DNA from 2 places in the Bacillus sp. FAU20 genome. Region 2 is predicted to be linked to the other one. Evidence: riboswitches for the same ligand, from Rfam matches in the RefSeq annotation. Region 2 holds a riboswitch; the other holds the start of a gene.
What was found. A riboswitch is a leader RNA that binds a small molecule or an ion and turns the genes downstream of it on or off. The one in region 2 is predicted to bind S-adenosylmethionine.

Region 1 (8,251 bases), on a different contig from region 2:
TAAAAGCAACGGAAGAAGAACTAAAAGCAATTAATGAAATTGGCGAAAAAATGGCTCAATCTGTTGTGACATATTTTGATAATGAAGATGTATTAGAGTTATTACAGCAGTTTAAAGAGTATGGCGTGAATATGACATACAAAGGTATAAAAATTGCAGATTTACAAAATGTTGAATCTTACTTCGCAGGAAAAACGGTTGTTTTAACAGGTAAGCTAGAAGTTATGGGACGAAGTGAAGCGAAGAAGAAGATTGAGGCATTAGGTGGAAAAGTAACAGGAAGTGTTAGTAAGAGTACGGATTTGGTTGTTGCAGGTGAAGCAGCTGGTTCGAAATTAGCACAAGCGGAGAAACATAATGTTGAGGTTTGGAATGAAGAGAGGTTCTTACAAGAGCTAAATAAGTAAGAGGTGCAAACTTACCATGAAAAAAATAGCATTAGCGGTATTAAGCCTTGGCCTACTTGTAAGTGGGTGTAGTGCAGGTGCCGACAAAGATGAAAAAGTGGCTGGGAAATCGGGGAAAGCAAAAGAACAATCAGTTGTTCCAAAATACGCTATTTCGGATGAATATTATAAGACGACTATTCCATTTGATGGTGGAAAGGCACGTGGTTTAGTGGTGCAAGGGTTAAATAGTCGCCTTGATATAGATGAATTTGAAACAGGATTAATGCGAATTGCAAAAGAATCATTTAGTACGAAAGATAATTTTTTAAAAGGCGGAAAAGCTCTAGATACTCAAACTATACAGATGCTTGTTAAAAGAAAACGTACAGATGCTGAACAAAAGGAACTAGAGGAAAAATTAAAAAAAGATGCAGTTAAATTTCCTAATATAGGATTAAATCCTGCCTTAGGAACAGGATCCGAATCACTAGAAGTGAAAAATAAAAAAAATCCAATATATATTTCAAATATTTTAGAGCATGATTATTATGTGAAAAAAGGCGATAACGACGAGGAACGTGTTGGTATGGTAGTTGGATTAGCGATGAATTCTGTTCAATATTTTAACGAAGAGCATGGTTACCCACGTGAAGCTGCAATCCCAGATGAAAAGATGTTAGCTGAAGGGAAAAAAATGGCGCAAGAAATTTTGAAAGTCATACATCAAAAAGAACCTGAAACAAAAAATATTCCGATAACATTTGCGATTTATCGCCAAGCTCCAAAGTCTTCGCTCGTGCCAGGTAATTTTGTTTCTTATGCAAATGTCGAAAAAGGTAGTGAAACGGTTGAAGATTGGAAACAAATTAATGAAAAATATTATTTGTTCCCATCAGAGCAAGCGAAAACAGATAATAAACGTGAAGATCTTGCAAGAGTATCCAACTTTAAGGCAAAACTAAGCGATTATTTCCAAGGAGACTATACAGCTGTTATTGGTACTGGTATGTATAGAGATGATGAATTAAGAGAAATGAAGCTTGATATTCCTGTCCAGTTTAATGGAAAAGCTGAAATAGTTGGTTTTACACAATATGTGGCAGGGCTTGTTATGGAATACTTCCCGAATTATATGAAAGTACAAGTAACGATTAAATCTGTAGAACGCCCAGAAGCTATTATTATACGTGAAGCAAAAAAAGATGAACCACTTGTGAAAATTTTAGATTAAATATGAAGGCTGTTCCTCTATGGAACAGCTTTTTTTCTTATGTAATTTTGTTATAATTTAAAATGTTGTAAAAAATAGGGGGAAGGGGTAAAGCTCATGGACGAATTAAGTTTTCAAGTCATTATTTTATTAATTGCATTCGGTTTTTTAGCAGCTTTTATTGATTCCGTTGTTGGAGGAGGAGGGTTAATTTCGCTTCCTGCACTTATGTTTGTTGGCCTATCGCCAGCTTCGGCAATTGCAACGAATAAATTAGCGGCAACAATGGGGACATTTACGAGTGCGATGTATTTCATTCGATCAGGAAAAGTTGATTTTAAAATTGTAGGAAAGTTAATCCCGTTAACTATTGTTGGAGCTGTGGCAGGCGCTTTAGTAGTAAAATTTATTCCATCGGATATTTTACGCCCAATAGTACTTGTAATGTTGGTATTTATTGCTATTTATATTATTGCAAAAAAGAATTGGGGAAGTGTGTCTACCTATAAGAAGATGACGCAAAGAAAAACATTAATATTTTTCTTTGTTATTTTAATGATAGGATTTTATGATGGATTTTTTGGATCAGGGACAGGGTCGTTTTTAATTTTTGCATTTTTATTAATTGGCTTGGATTTTATTCAAGCAGCAGCATCTGGAAAACTTTTGAATTTTGTTAGTAATATTGTATCTTTAATTACTTTTTTATTTTTAGACATAATTCATTTTGAATACGGTATTATCATGGGATTATCAATGATCTTAGGTGCTTATTTTGGATCGAAGTTTGCGGTTCAAAAAGGTGTTGGATATGTGAGGACTTTATTTTTATTAGTTACCATATTATTGATTGGAAAAAATGTTTTGGAATATACTCATATTTTGTAGATTCATACCCATGTATGGATCTCTTTTTTTATTATATTTTAAAAATTTATTAATTTTTAAAATATAAGTCTAGGAATATTTGAATAAATCTAAATTATCGTGTAGAATAATGTTGTAAAATGTAAACGTTTTTCTAAGGGGAGGCTAAAAAGAATGGTAGTAGCATACAAACATGAGCCATTTACAGATTTTTCAGTGGAGGCTAACAAATTAGCGTTTGAAGAAGGTTTAAAGAAAGTAGAATCTTATCTTGGACAAGACTATCCATTAATTATTGGGGGAGAAAAAATCACTACAGAAGACAAAATTGTTTCTGTAAACCCTGCAAATAAAGAGGAACTTGTTGGTCGTGTTTCAAAAGCAAGCCGTGAGTTAGCTGAAAAAGCAATGCAAGTAGCGGATGAAACATTCCAAACTTGGAGAAAATCAAAGCCAGAAATGCGTGCAGACATTTTATTCCGTGCTGCAGCAATCGTTCGTCGCAGAAAACATGAATTCTCTGCTATTCTTGTAAAAGAAGCAGGTAAGCCATGGAATGAGGCAGATGCTGATACAGCAGAAGCAATCGACTTTATGGAATATTATGGTCGTCAAATGTTAAAATTAAAAGACGGTATTCCAGTAGAAAGCCGTCCAATTGAATATAATCGTTTCTCTTACATTCCATTAGGAGTAGGTGTTATCATTTCTCCTTGGAACTTCCCATTCGCAATTATGGCAGGTATGACAACAGCTGCTTTAGTTTCTGGTAACACAGTATTACTAAAACCAGCTAGTACAACTCCTGTAGTAGCAGCGAAATTTATGGAAGTATTGGAAGAAGCTGGATTACCAGCTGGCGTAGTAAACTTCGTTCCAGGTAACGGTTCTGAAGTTGGTGACTACTTAGTAGATCATCCTCGTACACGTTTCGTAAGCTTCACGGGATCTCGTGATGTAGGTATCCGTATCTATGAGCGTGCAGCGAAAGTAAACCCAGGACAAATTTGGTTAAAACGCGTTATCGCTGAAATGGGCGGTAAAGATACAATCGTTGTTGATAAAGAAGCAGATCTTGAATTAGCAGCTAAGTCTATCGTTGCATCAGCATTCGGATTCTCAGGACAAAAATGTTCTGCATGTTCTCGTGCAGTAATCCATGAAGATGTATACGATCACGTATTAAATCGTGCTGTTGAATTAACAAAAGAATTAACAGTTGCTAACCCAGCAGTATTAGGTACAAACATGGGTCCTGTTAATGACCAAGCTGCATTCGATAAAGTAATGAGCTATGTTGCAATTGGTAAAGAAGAAGGTAGAATCTTAGCAGGTGGCGAAGGAGACGATTCTAAAGGCTGGTTCATCCAACCAACAATCGTTGCCGACGTTGCAGAAGATGCTCGCTTAATGAAAGAAGAAATCTTCGGACCAGTAGTAGCATTCTGTAAAGCGAAAGACTTCGATCATGCACTTGCAATTGCAAATAATACAGAATACGGTTTAACAGGAGCAGTTATCTCTAACAACCGTGACCATATTGAAAAAGCACGTGAAGACTTCCACGTAGGTAACTTATACTTCAACCGTGGATGTACTGGTGCAATCGTAGGATACCAACCATTCGGTGGCTTTAACATGTCTGGTACAGACTCTAAAGCTGGTGGACCTGATTACTTAGCACTTCACATGCAAGCAAAAACTACTTCTGAAACTTTATAAGAAATAGTAGAGGAGCTCTTCACAGAATGTGAAGAGCTCCTTTTAAAATTGAAATCCTATATATTACTATCGTTCGAAAGGAATGAGCTAAAACCTATTAATAGCGGGATAAACATGTGAACAGAAATAAAATGATGAGAAAAGTTGACTTATTAGTCATTTTTTTTAGTATTCATTTTGAGAATTTCCTGTATAATACAATTTGAAAGAAAATCTATGGTTCGACAAGGAACACTCCTTTCGGTTTTGCTCACTGAAAGGAGTGTTTTTTTTATGTAGCTAAAAATTCTTTCGTGCTTATTACATTTGCATATACACCATTTAAACTAGCTAAAATTGTATTGTGAATATAAACAGCTGGTATAGTAGCGTTCTTAAAAGAAAGGTCTTTTGTAGCACAAGCATCATGTATAACGGTACATTGAAAGTCAAAATCGAATGCAGCCCTTACTGTAGCATCAATACACATATGAGTCATCATCCCGCATACAACGACATGTTCAATATCTAAACGTTTTAATTGCTCTAGAAGATTAGTTTCTCGGAAGCTATTTGGATAATGTTTGACTATAACTGTTTCTTCTCTAAGTGGACGTACGCTTTCGTGAATATGTACACCTTCTGTATTAGGTAGGAAAAAAGTAGCGTCATCTTTTATAGCTACGTGTTGGATATGAAAAATAGGTTCGTTGTTTGTTCTAAAGTGTTGTAATAACTGATTAGCATATTCGCTTGCTTCTACTGGATTACGCAATTCCATCTTTCCATTTGGAAAATAATCGTTTTGAATATCGACGAGTAAAAGAGCTGTTTTCATATATTTATCTTCCTCCGAGTTTCATATTCAAATAAATTTATTCAATTCGTAGAGAGGATTCTCCTGTTTAAAAATATGAGGAAAAAGAATTTTAAATAACCTTGAAAGTTACTATTTTCTCATGAATTTTCATCTGAAAATTTTAATAAAGGAATAATTAATATTTTTCTAAAAAATGTATTGACTCTTATTATTCTGAGTTCTATAATGAGAATTAATTAAACGACAATTAAATCGATACATTCTTATCCAGAGAGGTGGAGGGACTGGCCCTACGATACCTCAGCAACGGGTTTTTTTAATACCGTGCTAACTCCAGCAAGCCATATAAAGGCTTGGAAGATGAGAAGATGTGAACGAGTACATATAAGTGCTCTCCTTCTTATCTTTATGGTTGATAAGAAGGAGGGCACTTTTTATTTTACCTCGAAAGCTCTGCTTCAAGTTTTTACAGCATATAGGAGGGGAAAAAATGATCTCTTTTAACAATGTAAGTAAAGTGTATGAATCAGCTGGGCAATCTGTTCATGCGGTGGAGGATGTAACATTATCAGTTGAGAAAGGCGAAATTTTTGGCATTATTGGTTTTAGTGGCGCTGGAAAGAGTACGTTATTACGCTTAGTAAATATGTTAGAGAGACCGACGGCAGGAACGATTTCAATAGATGATAAAGATATTACATCATTATCCACGAAAGAATTACGTAAACTGAGACAAAGAATTGGAATGATTTTTCAAAGTTTTAATTTATTTAATTCAAGAACAGTATTTGGAAATATTGCTTATCCATTAAAGTTAGCGAAAGTACCAAAGAATGAGATAAAAGAAAGAGTAAATGAACTGCTGAAGTTTGTAGGGTTAGAAGATAAAGCAAACTATTACCCAGAGCAGCTATCAGGTGGACAAAAGCAGCGTGTGGGCATTGCTAGAGCACTTGCGACATCGCCAGATATTCTTATATGTGATGAGGCAACATCAGCCTTAGATCCAGAAACAACGACAGAAATTCTAAACTTATTAAAGAAAGTAAATAGAGAATACAATTTAACAATTCTTCTTATTACACATGAAATGCATGTTGTGAAAGAAATTTGTCACCGTGTAGCTGTAATGGAGAAAGGAAAAGTTATTGAAGAAGGAAAACTGTTTGATGTTTTCACGCAACCAAAAACAAAGACGACTCAAAACTTTGTACGTTCTGTCATTAATGATCATTTACCGGAAAGTGTTCTAGCGAAAATTCAAAATGGTGGTCAAATTTATCGTCTAACATTTACTGGTGAGGAGACAGGACAGCCGGTACTATCATATATCGCAAAAAACTATAACGTCGATGTAAATGTACTGTACGGAAATATTATTGAACTTCAAAATGTGCTATTTGGAAATCTTCTTGTAGAGTTGCAAGGTGAGCAGAGGGAAATTCAAAAAGCATTACAACATCTAAGACTGCAAGTGCAGCTGAAGGAGGTAGAAGCTCATGCGAGTTGATTGGAGTATATTTTGGCCGCGCATACTAGATGCGACGGGGGATACCCTCTTAATGGTAATTGTAACCCTTATATTCGCTACAATTCTTGGTATACCCCTAGGTTTACTATTATATGTAACGAGAAAAGGAAACTTTTTAGAAAATAAATGGGTCTTTTCTATTCTTAATATCATTATTAATACAATTCGTCCGGTTCCATTCATTATCTTTTTAGTAGCTTTAAGCCCACTAACAAGAAGTGTTATCGGAACGACGATTGGAACAGCAGCAGCAATCTTCCCAATGACGTTAGTTGCATCAATCGGCATTGCTAGAATGGTTGAAACAAATCTTGTTTCTGTTCCAAAGGGAGTCATTGAAGCAGCTCAAGCAATGGGGGCTTCGCCAATTAGAATTGTTTTTGAAATTCTTGTGCCAGAAGCGTTAGCGCCATTGATCTTAGGGGTTACATTTATGACAGTTGGTTTAATTGAATTTTCTGCAGTTGCTGGGCTTGTCGGTGGTGGCGGTCTTGGTGATTTAGCGATGACATATGGTTATCAACGTTTTGATACATCAGTTATGTTCGTAACGGTCGTTTTACTTATCATTCTTGTACAGGTAGCTCAAAATTTAGGAAACTACTTTGCGAAAGTCTTTTTACGCAGATCATAAAAAGGAAGAGGGTAAAAGAAAATGAAGAAAATTTTAGCATTTGCATTATCAGCGATTGTAGGAGTTTCAGCGTTAAGTGGCTGTTCAAGTGGAGACATAGGGGCAGGAGCTAAAGAAAAAGTAGTTCGCGTTGGTGTAACTGGAACGGATGGAGACGCTTGGGAAATTTTGAAGAGGAAAGCTGAAAAAGAAGGAATTAAAATTAAACTGGTTGAGTTCTCTGATTACACAACGCCAAATAAGGCGCTAGCTGATGGAGATATTGAACTAAACTCATTCCAGCATATTGCTTTCTTAGAGCAATTTAAAAAAGAGCATAAGTTAGATATTACAGCTGTTGGTACAACGCAAATTGCGCCAATGGGTTTATACTCTGAAAAATATAAGAAAGCAAATGAAATCCCAGATGGTTCAGAAATTGCAATTCCAAACGATCCAACGAACCAAGCACGGGCATTAAAACTTCTTGATGCAGCTGGATTATTAAAGCTTAAAAAAGACTTTGGTCTATTTGGAGATCCAAGTGGTATTGCTGAAAATCCGAAGAAATTAAAAATTACACCGGTTATCGCACAGCAAACACCTCGTGTGTTAAAAGATGTAGCGGCATCAGTTATTAATAACGGTGTTGCTGGTCAAGCTGGATTAGATCCAGCGAAGGATCCTATTTTCTTAGAAGATCCAAAGAATGAAAATGCGAAGCCTTATATTAATATTTTCGCAGCTCGTACGAAAGATAAAGATGATCCAACACTGAAAAAAGTAATTGAATTATACCATTCAAAAGAAGTAACAGATGCAATTAAGAAAGAAACAAATGATGGTTCCATTTCAGTAGATCTTTCACTTGAGGAGCTTGAAAAAATCGTAAAATAATCATTGGGTTTAATGGACTAACAGAAGGAACCCCTCCGCTGTTAGTTCGTTCAACATATAATCTACTTAACAAACAAAACAAACCATAATTCTGTACCTTCCAATTCTGTATAATATAGAATCCAATGTTTGTTAAGTAGAGTAATAGACCAGGAGTTTTCCTGGTCTTTTTTTATTACTGAAAGCAGCTAGCGAGTAGTAAGGTAATCCAAATTATAATGGG
Region 2 (8,251 bases):
CTTGATAAGCATTTTCTGTCTGCTTCTCAAACCAATGAATTTTTTCTCTAAAACGGACAACTTCTCCAATTACAATCATGCTCGGATTTTGAATTTGCTCTTTTTTCGCAACATCTACAATTGTCCCTAACGTTCCAACAACTGTGCGCTGCATAGACGTCGTCCCCTGCTCAATAATAGCAGCTGGCGTACTTTTATCTTTTCCATGCTTCATAAGTTGCTCACATATGTAGAGCAAATTACTAACCCCCATATATACCGCTAAAGTCTCTACACCTTTCGCTAAACTTTCCCATTTCACTTCTTCTTCAGCACCTTCTTTCCTATGCCCAGTCACAATAGCAAAACTTGCACTTGCATCACGGTGCGTCACTGGAATACCAGCATAAGCAGGTGCGGCTATTCCAGACGAAATACCTGGGACGATTTCAAATGGTACACCTTGCTTTGCTAATGCTTCGGCTTCTTCTCCCCCTCTACCAAACACAAATGGATCGCCGCCCTTAAGCCTTGTTACAACTTTTCCTTTTTTCGCATACTTAATAAGAAATATATTAATTGTTTCTTGCTTCATCGTGTGATAATTCGGGAGTTTCCCGCAATAAATCAAATCCGCTTCAGGCTTTGCGTGTGAAAGCAGCTCTTTATTCACAAGACGGTCGTATAAAATAACATCTGCCTTCTCAATACATTTCAATCCTTTAACAGTAATTAAATCTGGATCACCAGGACCCGCTCCAACAATATAAACCTTCCCCATCATCTCTCCTCATTTCTACTATTAAAGTGAAACTTCCATCCTTATATATGAATGGAAGTTTTCATTTCTTCATATTTCAATGTTCCTTACTCATGAATAACAAAGGCCGCGCTTTTTCGAATCTTCTTTTTTTCAAATAAAGCAATCTCCTTTACCTCTGGTAACGGTAAAAAATGTTTTTCAAGCTCCATCTCCGCCATCTTAAATGCCTGTTCTTCACTTTCAGCAACAACAACAATTGGAACAATGCTACTCACTAATACCGCTTCAAATCGATATAAATCCATATTGCCCCTCCTAAGACGCTATTACTTCTTCTAACACGTTATTTAACGCTATTTGTAATGTCTCTATACCAACACGACCTACAAAATCATAAAATGTTTCGGCTGGTAATTTGTTCTCTTTGAAATAACTTATAAATGATGCGAGTACATCAGGTAGATCCTCGCCATCTATTTTTCCTTTTAACTTTTGATTGTAGGCACCGCCATCTAACAATGTTCCACCTACGTATATTTCAAACGCTTCAACAATGCCTTTTTCCTTCGTTTTCATTTTCACCCCTTGTAACCCAATGTCAGCAATTTGACGTTGACCACATGAATTCGGGCAGCCTACCATATGAATTCGAACTGGAACATCGAGTGCAATTTGTGTATCTAAGTATTCTGCAATTTTTCTTAATCTTTCTTTCGTTTCTACTAGTGCAAGATTACAATATTCAATACCGGTACATGAAACCGCATAACCAATAAATGATTTCGGGCTAGCAGATATCGCTTCAAACAGCGGTTCACTAAGTAATCCTTTTACATTTTCCGGAGGAACGTTCGGAATAATGAAGTTTTGCGAGTTACATGTACGAATTTGTCCATTTCCATATCGCTTTGCAATTCTTGCAATCTCAAACATTTCTTCTGCATGTAAACGACCTACCGGTACATTAAAACCTACATATTTTAATCCCTTTTGTTTTTGGTCTTGAACACCATAAAAATAGCCTGCATTCCATCCTTTGAGTGCACTTTCCCCTTTACTTTGTAAAGGCCCTGTATACTCTATTAGTTTCTCTTTAAATTTCTCTGCTCCCCAGTCCGCAACAAGAAATTTCAACCGAGCTAAATGACGTTTTTCACGATATCCAAAATCACGGAATATAGTAGCAATTGCAATCGCCACCGCCTTCACTTCTTCTGGTAAAACGAATACATCTAATTCATCAGCTAAATACGGTCGAGCTGATAATCCTCCACCTACTTTTATATGAAAACCAACTTTTTTCTCACCATCTATTTCTTTCGTTGCAGGCGTAAATGCAACACAGTTAATTTCTGCGTTTGCTGAATTATAAATATTAGAACTAATAGACATTTTAAATTTGCGTGGCAAGTTAGAAAACTCTTCATTATGTTGGAAGTAATCATATACTTCTTTTACAATATGCGTTGTATCGAATAGTTCATTTGCATCAATGCCAGCAAGCGGATTACCTGTAATATTCCGCGTTATATCACCACAAGCCCCCGCTGAAGATAACCCAACTCTTGCTAATCTTTTAAAAATATCTGGAATTTGCTGAATTTCTAACCAGTGAAACTGAATCGCCTGTCTCGTCGTAATATCTATTACATCACGTCCATAATCTTCAGCGATAGAAGCAAGTACTTCTGCCTGTGCATTTGTAATAATCCCCGACGGAATATTTACCCGCATCATAAAATAACCAGCTTCTTTCGGTCTTTGTAAATACAAGCCTGCCCATTTAAAGGCATCCCACTCTTCTTTCGGAATAGATTTGAAACCATTTTCCGCATAGTAAGGAATATCATTGAAAATTTCTAAGCCATCTTTTTCTAATTTATTTTTCTCGGTCTGATTTAATTTTTCATTGTTAGCCCATACTTTTTCATAACTCATTGTTTATCCCCCTATATAAAACTACGCTCTTGTAAGTACTTCACGATTTGTTCTGCACATTCTTCAATAGAATATTTGTGCGTTTCTACAATTAATTCCGCTTGCTCTGGCTCTTCATAAGGCGAATCAATACCTGTGAAATCCTTAATATCACCTTTCCTTGCCTTTTTATAAAGTCCTTTCGGATCACGTTTCTCACACTGTTCAATCGGACACTTCACAAAAATTTCAATAAATTCATCTGCCTCTAATAAATCTCTTACTTGTTTGCGGTCTACTCGAAATGGTGAAATAAATGCTGTAAGGACAACTGCTCCTTGATCTACAAATAACTTTGCCACTTCGCCAATACGTCTTATATTTTCCATGCGATCACTTTCAGAAAATCCTAAGTCTTTATTTAAACCGTGGCGAATGTTATCCCCATCCAGCACATAATTTCCAATATTCTTTTCAAAAAGTTTACGAGCGACCGCATTCGCTACTGTAGATTTACCCGAAGCTGATAAACCAGTAAACCAAATTACAAAACTATGATGTCCATTCTTCACTCTTCTCTCATCTTTTGAAACCGAAGCTGTGTGCCAAGTAATATTCGTATCCATCTCGTTCTCTCCCTATTCTGTTACTACTTCTTTTTTCAAACCTTTAATTAGCACTTCCACTACTTCTTTACGACTAAATGTACTTGGCGGAATCTCACCGTTTCTTAATAATTCTCTTACTTTCGTACCCGATAAAATAACATGATCTTCTTTTCCGTGCGGACATGTTTTCGTTGAAGCCATCGCTTCACATTTCGTGCAGTAAAAACTATGTTCAAAGAATAGTGGTGTAATTCCTAACTCTTCTATCGTAAAATTTGTGAAGATTTCTTGCGCTTCATACGTTCCGTAATAATCTCCTACTCCAGCATGATCACGCCCTACTATAAAGTGGGTACATCCAAAATTCTTTCTTACTAACGCATGAAATATCGCTTCCCTTGGTCCTGCGTAACGCATGGCAGCAGGAAATACACTTAAAAAGACACGATTTTTCGGATAATAGTTTTGAAGAAGTACTTCATAGCTTTCCATTCTTACATCAGCAGGAATATCATCCGATTTCGTTTCTCCGACGAGCGGATTTAAAAAGAGACCATCTACAATTTCAAGAGCAGATTTTTGAATATACTCATGGGCACGATGTACCGGGTTTCTCGTTTGAAATCCGACCACTGTTTTCCACCCACGTTTTTTAAATGCTTCCCTCGTTTCAATTGGGTCTAAATGATAAGAAGGAAATTGATTATTTTCAAAGCGTTTTGTTAGAATAATAGTTCCTCCAACGTAAACGTTTGGTCGTTCATATAATTTTTTCACTCCTGGATGAGCCTCATCCGTTGTTTTATATACAAGTAACGCTTCTTTTTCTTTATCTGGTACAAAAATATCTTCTATTTGAATGACACCGTATATATTTCCGTTGTTGACAAGCTTTACTTCCTCTCCAGTCTTCAGGCTTTCTGCGACTTTTTCTGTTACCGGTAATGTAATCGGTATACTCCACACACTACCATTTGCTAAACGAAGCGTTTCTACAACTGAATCATAATCTTCCTTCCCTAAAAAACCAGTAAGGGGGCTATATCCACCTATCGCCAATAGTTCTAAATCACTTAACGCAATATTGTCTAATTTAATTTCTTTTTCAATTTGTGATACGTCATATGTCTCATCTATACGGTTTACTAATTCGTTTACTATGCTCATTTTTCTATATCCTCTCTTAGCTTTATTTCAAGATTCATCTTATTGGTAATGAAGACCACATTCAGTTTTCACTTTTCCAGCCCATCTACCATCTCTTGAATCGCCACCATCCCCTACAGGTAACGTACATTTCTCACACCCAATACTTGGATAGCCAACATCATGCAACGGGTTATACGGCAAGCTATGTTTGTATACATATCGCCAAACTTCTTTCCACGTCCAATGAATGAGTGGACAAACTTTAATAGATTGAAAACGATGATCTTGATTTATAAACTTTGTATGCTTACGTGTTTCTGATTGTTCCCTTCTTAAGCCCGATATCCATGCTTTTTCCACGACTAATGATTTTTCTAAAGGTAAAATTTTTCTAATCTTACAACAAAGATTCGGATTGCTCTCCCACAGTTTTTCACCATGCAACTTCGCCTGTTCATCAAGTGTAAGTTCTGGCTGTTTTTCTATAATATTCAATGAAGGAAATCGTTCCCGCACTTTTTGAATTAATTCATACGTTTCTTGAAAATGAACATTTGTATCCAAAAATACAACTTTAGCAGATGGATTTACTTGGTTTATAATGTGCAGCAATACCATACCTTCCACCCCAAAGCTACATGCGTAGACAACCTCATCTTTATATTCTTTATAAGCCCAATTTAATACTGATAACGCGCCTTTTGTTTCATCTTCTTCCGAAAACGAAACAACATTTTCTTCCCACGTTTCATACGTCAACATGTTTTTTCCCCCTGTAAAAGCAAAAAGACGGTTTTAACCTAATGAAAATAGGTTAAAACCGCCTCTAGTTTTTCTAGTCAGCGCTTTTCACTTTAAACGTACTTTTTCACTTTTCTCTAACTGAATTACTTTTCCATCTTGCACAACAATTGTAATTGAACCATATTTCATATCAGCAAGCATCGCTTCAATCTTCTCGGATACTTCATCAAAATGTTCCCGTAAACTCACGCGAACAGCCCCCCCTTTTTATTCATAAAAAAAATCTTTCCCATTTCGAAAAGACTGTTCGGTAATATATTTTACCTTATCTTTCAAAATGGATCCCATTTTGCTGGATTTAGCACCTTGCTTTCTATAAGCAGGTTGCCGAGCTTCTTCGGGCCAGTTCCCTCCGCTTCTCTTGATAAGCTTTGTATTTGTATTTTATCACAATTCTGATTTTTTTCAATCCTAGTTTTCCGATATATTTTAATTATTTTATTTTATAAAAAAGGAATTGCCCATTCGAACAACTCCTTTTCCTATTTAGACAAGCTCTTTAATACGTATGCGATCGTTCCCAATAATATTTTCATATGTTTCGCGTTCCACAACTACTTGCGATGTTCCGCCTTTTGCAAAGACAACGGCTGGTCTTCGAATCCGATTGTAATTATTCGCCATCGAATACCCGTAGGCTCCTGTACAGGAAACTGCTAGTAAATCAGCAGAAGCGACTTTTGGTAAATGAATATCCCAAATCAACATATCTCCACTCTCACAGCATTTCCCAGCAATCGAAACGAGTTCCTCATTCTCATCATTCCCTCGATTCGCTAACATTGCTTCATAACGCGCACTATATAAAGCAGGTCTTAAATTATCTGTCATTCCACCATCGACTGATACATATTTCCGAATACCAGGAATATCTTTCACAGATCCAACTGTATAAATTGTTGTCCCAGCATCACCTACAATGCTACGGCCTGGTTCAATCCATATTTCTGGCAATGGATATTCACATACAGTAAATTGTTCTCTCACTGCACTTGTTACAGCTCGCACATATGTTTCAAGAGTTAATGGTGTATCCGACTCTGTGTAGCGTATTCCAAATCCCCCGCCTACATTTAGCACTTTTACTACATAGTTTGTTTGCTCTCTCACTTCTTCTAAAAATTGGCGAAGAACTTCAATTGCTCGAACAAAACCAGCTGTTTCAAATATTTGCGATCCGATATGTGAATGAATCCCTAGCACATTATAATTTGATTTTTGTAAAGCAAATCCAATTGCCTGCATCGCTTGACCGTTTGAAACGCCAAATCCAAATTTCGAATCATCTTGGCCTGTTGTAATATATTCATGTGTGTGCGCCTCTACTCCAGGCGTTACACGAATTAATATGTTCACAAATTTTCCATGTTGCATCGCTAAATCGTGTAAAACTTCTAATTCAAAGAAATTATCTACGACAAAACAACCAATATTCGCCTGAAGAGCCATCACTATCTCTTCTTCTGTTTTATTATTTCCATGAAAATGAATACGTGATGCTGGAAATCCTGCTTGGAGCGCAGTATATAATTCTCCCCCAGAAACAACGTCTAATGACATATTCTCTTCACGAGCTACTCGGCACATCTCCATGCACAAGAACGCCTTACTTGCATATGCTACTTGATAAGAGAAACCACTTTCTTTAAAAGCACGATGAAACGCTCGGCATTTTCCTCGAATAGACTCTTCATCGTATACATAAAGTGGTGTTCCGTATTGCTTTGCTAGCTGCGTCGTATCGCACCCTCCAATTTCTAAGTGTCCTTGCCCATTAATTCGGCTTGTGCCGTGTAAATACATTTAAATTCCTCCCTTATTTCCTCTAAAACTCATAACCCCAATCTTCTATTCATTGCAGCACGCTTTTAGATAGACAAAAAACGCGCGGAACAATGTTCACACGCGTTTCTTATTAGGAAAAATATATATTGAAAAAATAAACGAGTTGTTATCTCCTCAAAATAAGAAACCGCATCAACATCTCCAAATAGCTCTCCATAAAATAAATCTTATGACAGTACTACATTTATTCAATGCAGTCCCAATATATGAATAAGATGGTTATTCTTATATTTCGGCAATAGTCCCTTTCAACCTATGATCACAGATTCCATTAAATCTCCCATAGCTTACTCTTTCCTATCGCGGCCTCTACCTTTGAGAGTAGATGAGGTAAGTCTATTTAATTTTCAAACATCTAATTGTTGCTATTAACAATACCAAAGGACCATTTTATTTGTCAAACAATTTTTTATATTGTTTTTTTGCAGTTTAGTTTGGTATCGTTTGGTAAGCGCTTTACTGAAATCTTTGTCACTTCCCATTCGCCTTCTTCGTTATTAAATGTAATCGTTACCTTCTCAAATGGTGGAGCAATTTTCCCAGCAACACGTTCATACTTTGTAACTTCAATACTTGCTTGAAATAAATATGTACCGCTATACACTTTTTTCAAACTAATAATTTTAGGACATTGATAAGGTTTCAAACTTCCATATTGTTTTTCAATTGCTTTATTTATTTTTGGAAATAAAACAGAATAAAGTGCATCTTCCATAAGAGGTGGATCATATTGGGCTACCGACACACTCGGTGAAGTAAAAAGTACAACACTACTGCATGCTATAAAACATAATAATTTTCGCATTATAACCTCCGTATTATCACGCGATTCTTTCTGCGTACGATAATTATCATACATAGAAATTCTGTTTTATTGTCTCCCACCACTCTTTTTCTACTCGATTATTATAAAAAAGCCCACAACCTTCTTTTATTTTCGTATAATGATACTCATAGTATAATAATCATAATAACAAAGGACTGTTCGTATATATAAAATGAGTCGTTAAGCAAACTGACTCTCAAGAACTGTCATGCTTTTTAGGAGAGGAGTATATTATGCTACAACATCTGTTTCCAAAACTGCGATTTGCACTCGTTGCAGTCGTTTTACTATGGATTAAAACATATATTGTGTACAAGCTAGCATTTGATATTAAAATTGATAATTTCTTTGAAGAATTCA

Region 1: another riboswitch for S-adenosylmethionine. It lies ahead of AC0OM3_RS25790 (methionine ABC transporter ATP-binding protein); the one in region 2 lies ahead of AC0OM3_RS17485 (YezD family protein).

Annotation. Positions count from the first base shown of each region.
Region 1 covers NZ_JBVYHY010000027.1:3,847-12,097, forward strand. Annotated here, with positions in the region: gene ligA (NAD-dependent DNA ligase LigA) at 1-407, shown strand, start outside; gene AC0OM3_RS25770 (CamS family sex pheromone protein) at 424-1,620, shown strand; gene AC0OM3_RS25775 (TSUP family transporter) at 1,717-2,487, shown strand; gene pruA (L-glutamate gamma-semialdehyde dehydrogenase) at 2,641-4,188, shown strand; gene AC0OM3_RS25785 (cysteine hydrolase family protein) at 4,460-5,005, opposite strand; SAM riboswitch class I at 5,248-5,354, shown strand; gene AC0OM3_RS25790 (methionine ABC transporter ATP-binding protein) at 5,478-6,497, shown strand; gene AC0OM3_RS25795 (methionine ABC transporter permease) at 6,487-7,152, shown strand; gene AC0OM3_RS25800 (MetQ/NlpA family ABC transporter substrate-binding protein) at 7,174-8,028, shown strand; gene AC0OM3_RS25805 (HXXEE domain-containing protein) at 8,204-8,251, opposite strand, start outside.
Region 2 covers NZ_JBVYHY010000021.1:717,958-726,208, forward strand. Annotated here, with positions in the region: gene cobA (uroporphyrinogen-III C-methyltransferase) at 1-760, opposite strand, end outside; gene AC0OM3_RS17460 (DUF3906 family protein) at 847-1,047, opposite strand; gene AC0OM3_RS17465 (nitrite/sulfite reductase) at 1,058-2,680, opposite strand; gene cysC (adenylyl-sulfate kinase) at 2,692-3,285, opposite strand; gene sat (sulfate adenylyltransferase) at 3,298-4,434, opposite strand; gene AC0OM3_RS17480 (phosphoadenylyl-sulfate reductase) at 4,474-5,178, opposite strand; gene AC0OM3_RS17485 (YezD family protein) at 5,266-5,409, opposite strand; SAM riboswitch class I at 5,483-5,591, opposite strand; gene lysA (diaminopimelate decarboxylase) at 5,707-7,023, opposite strand; lysine riboswitch at 7,204-7,385, opposite strand; gene AC0OM3_RS17495 (DUF3888 domain-containing protein) at 7,475-7,870, opposite strand; gene AC0OM3_RS17500 (LTA synthase family protein) at 8,125-8,251, shown strand, end outside.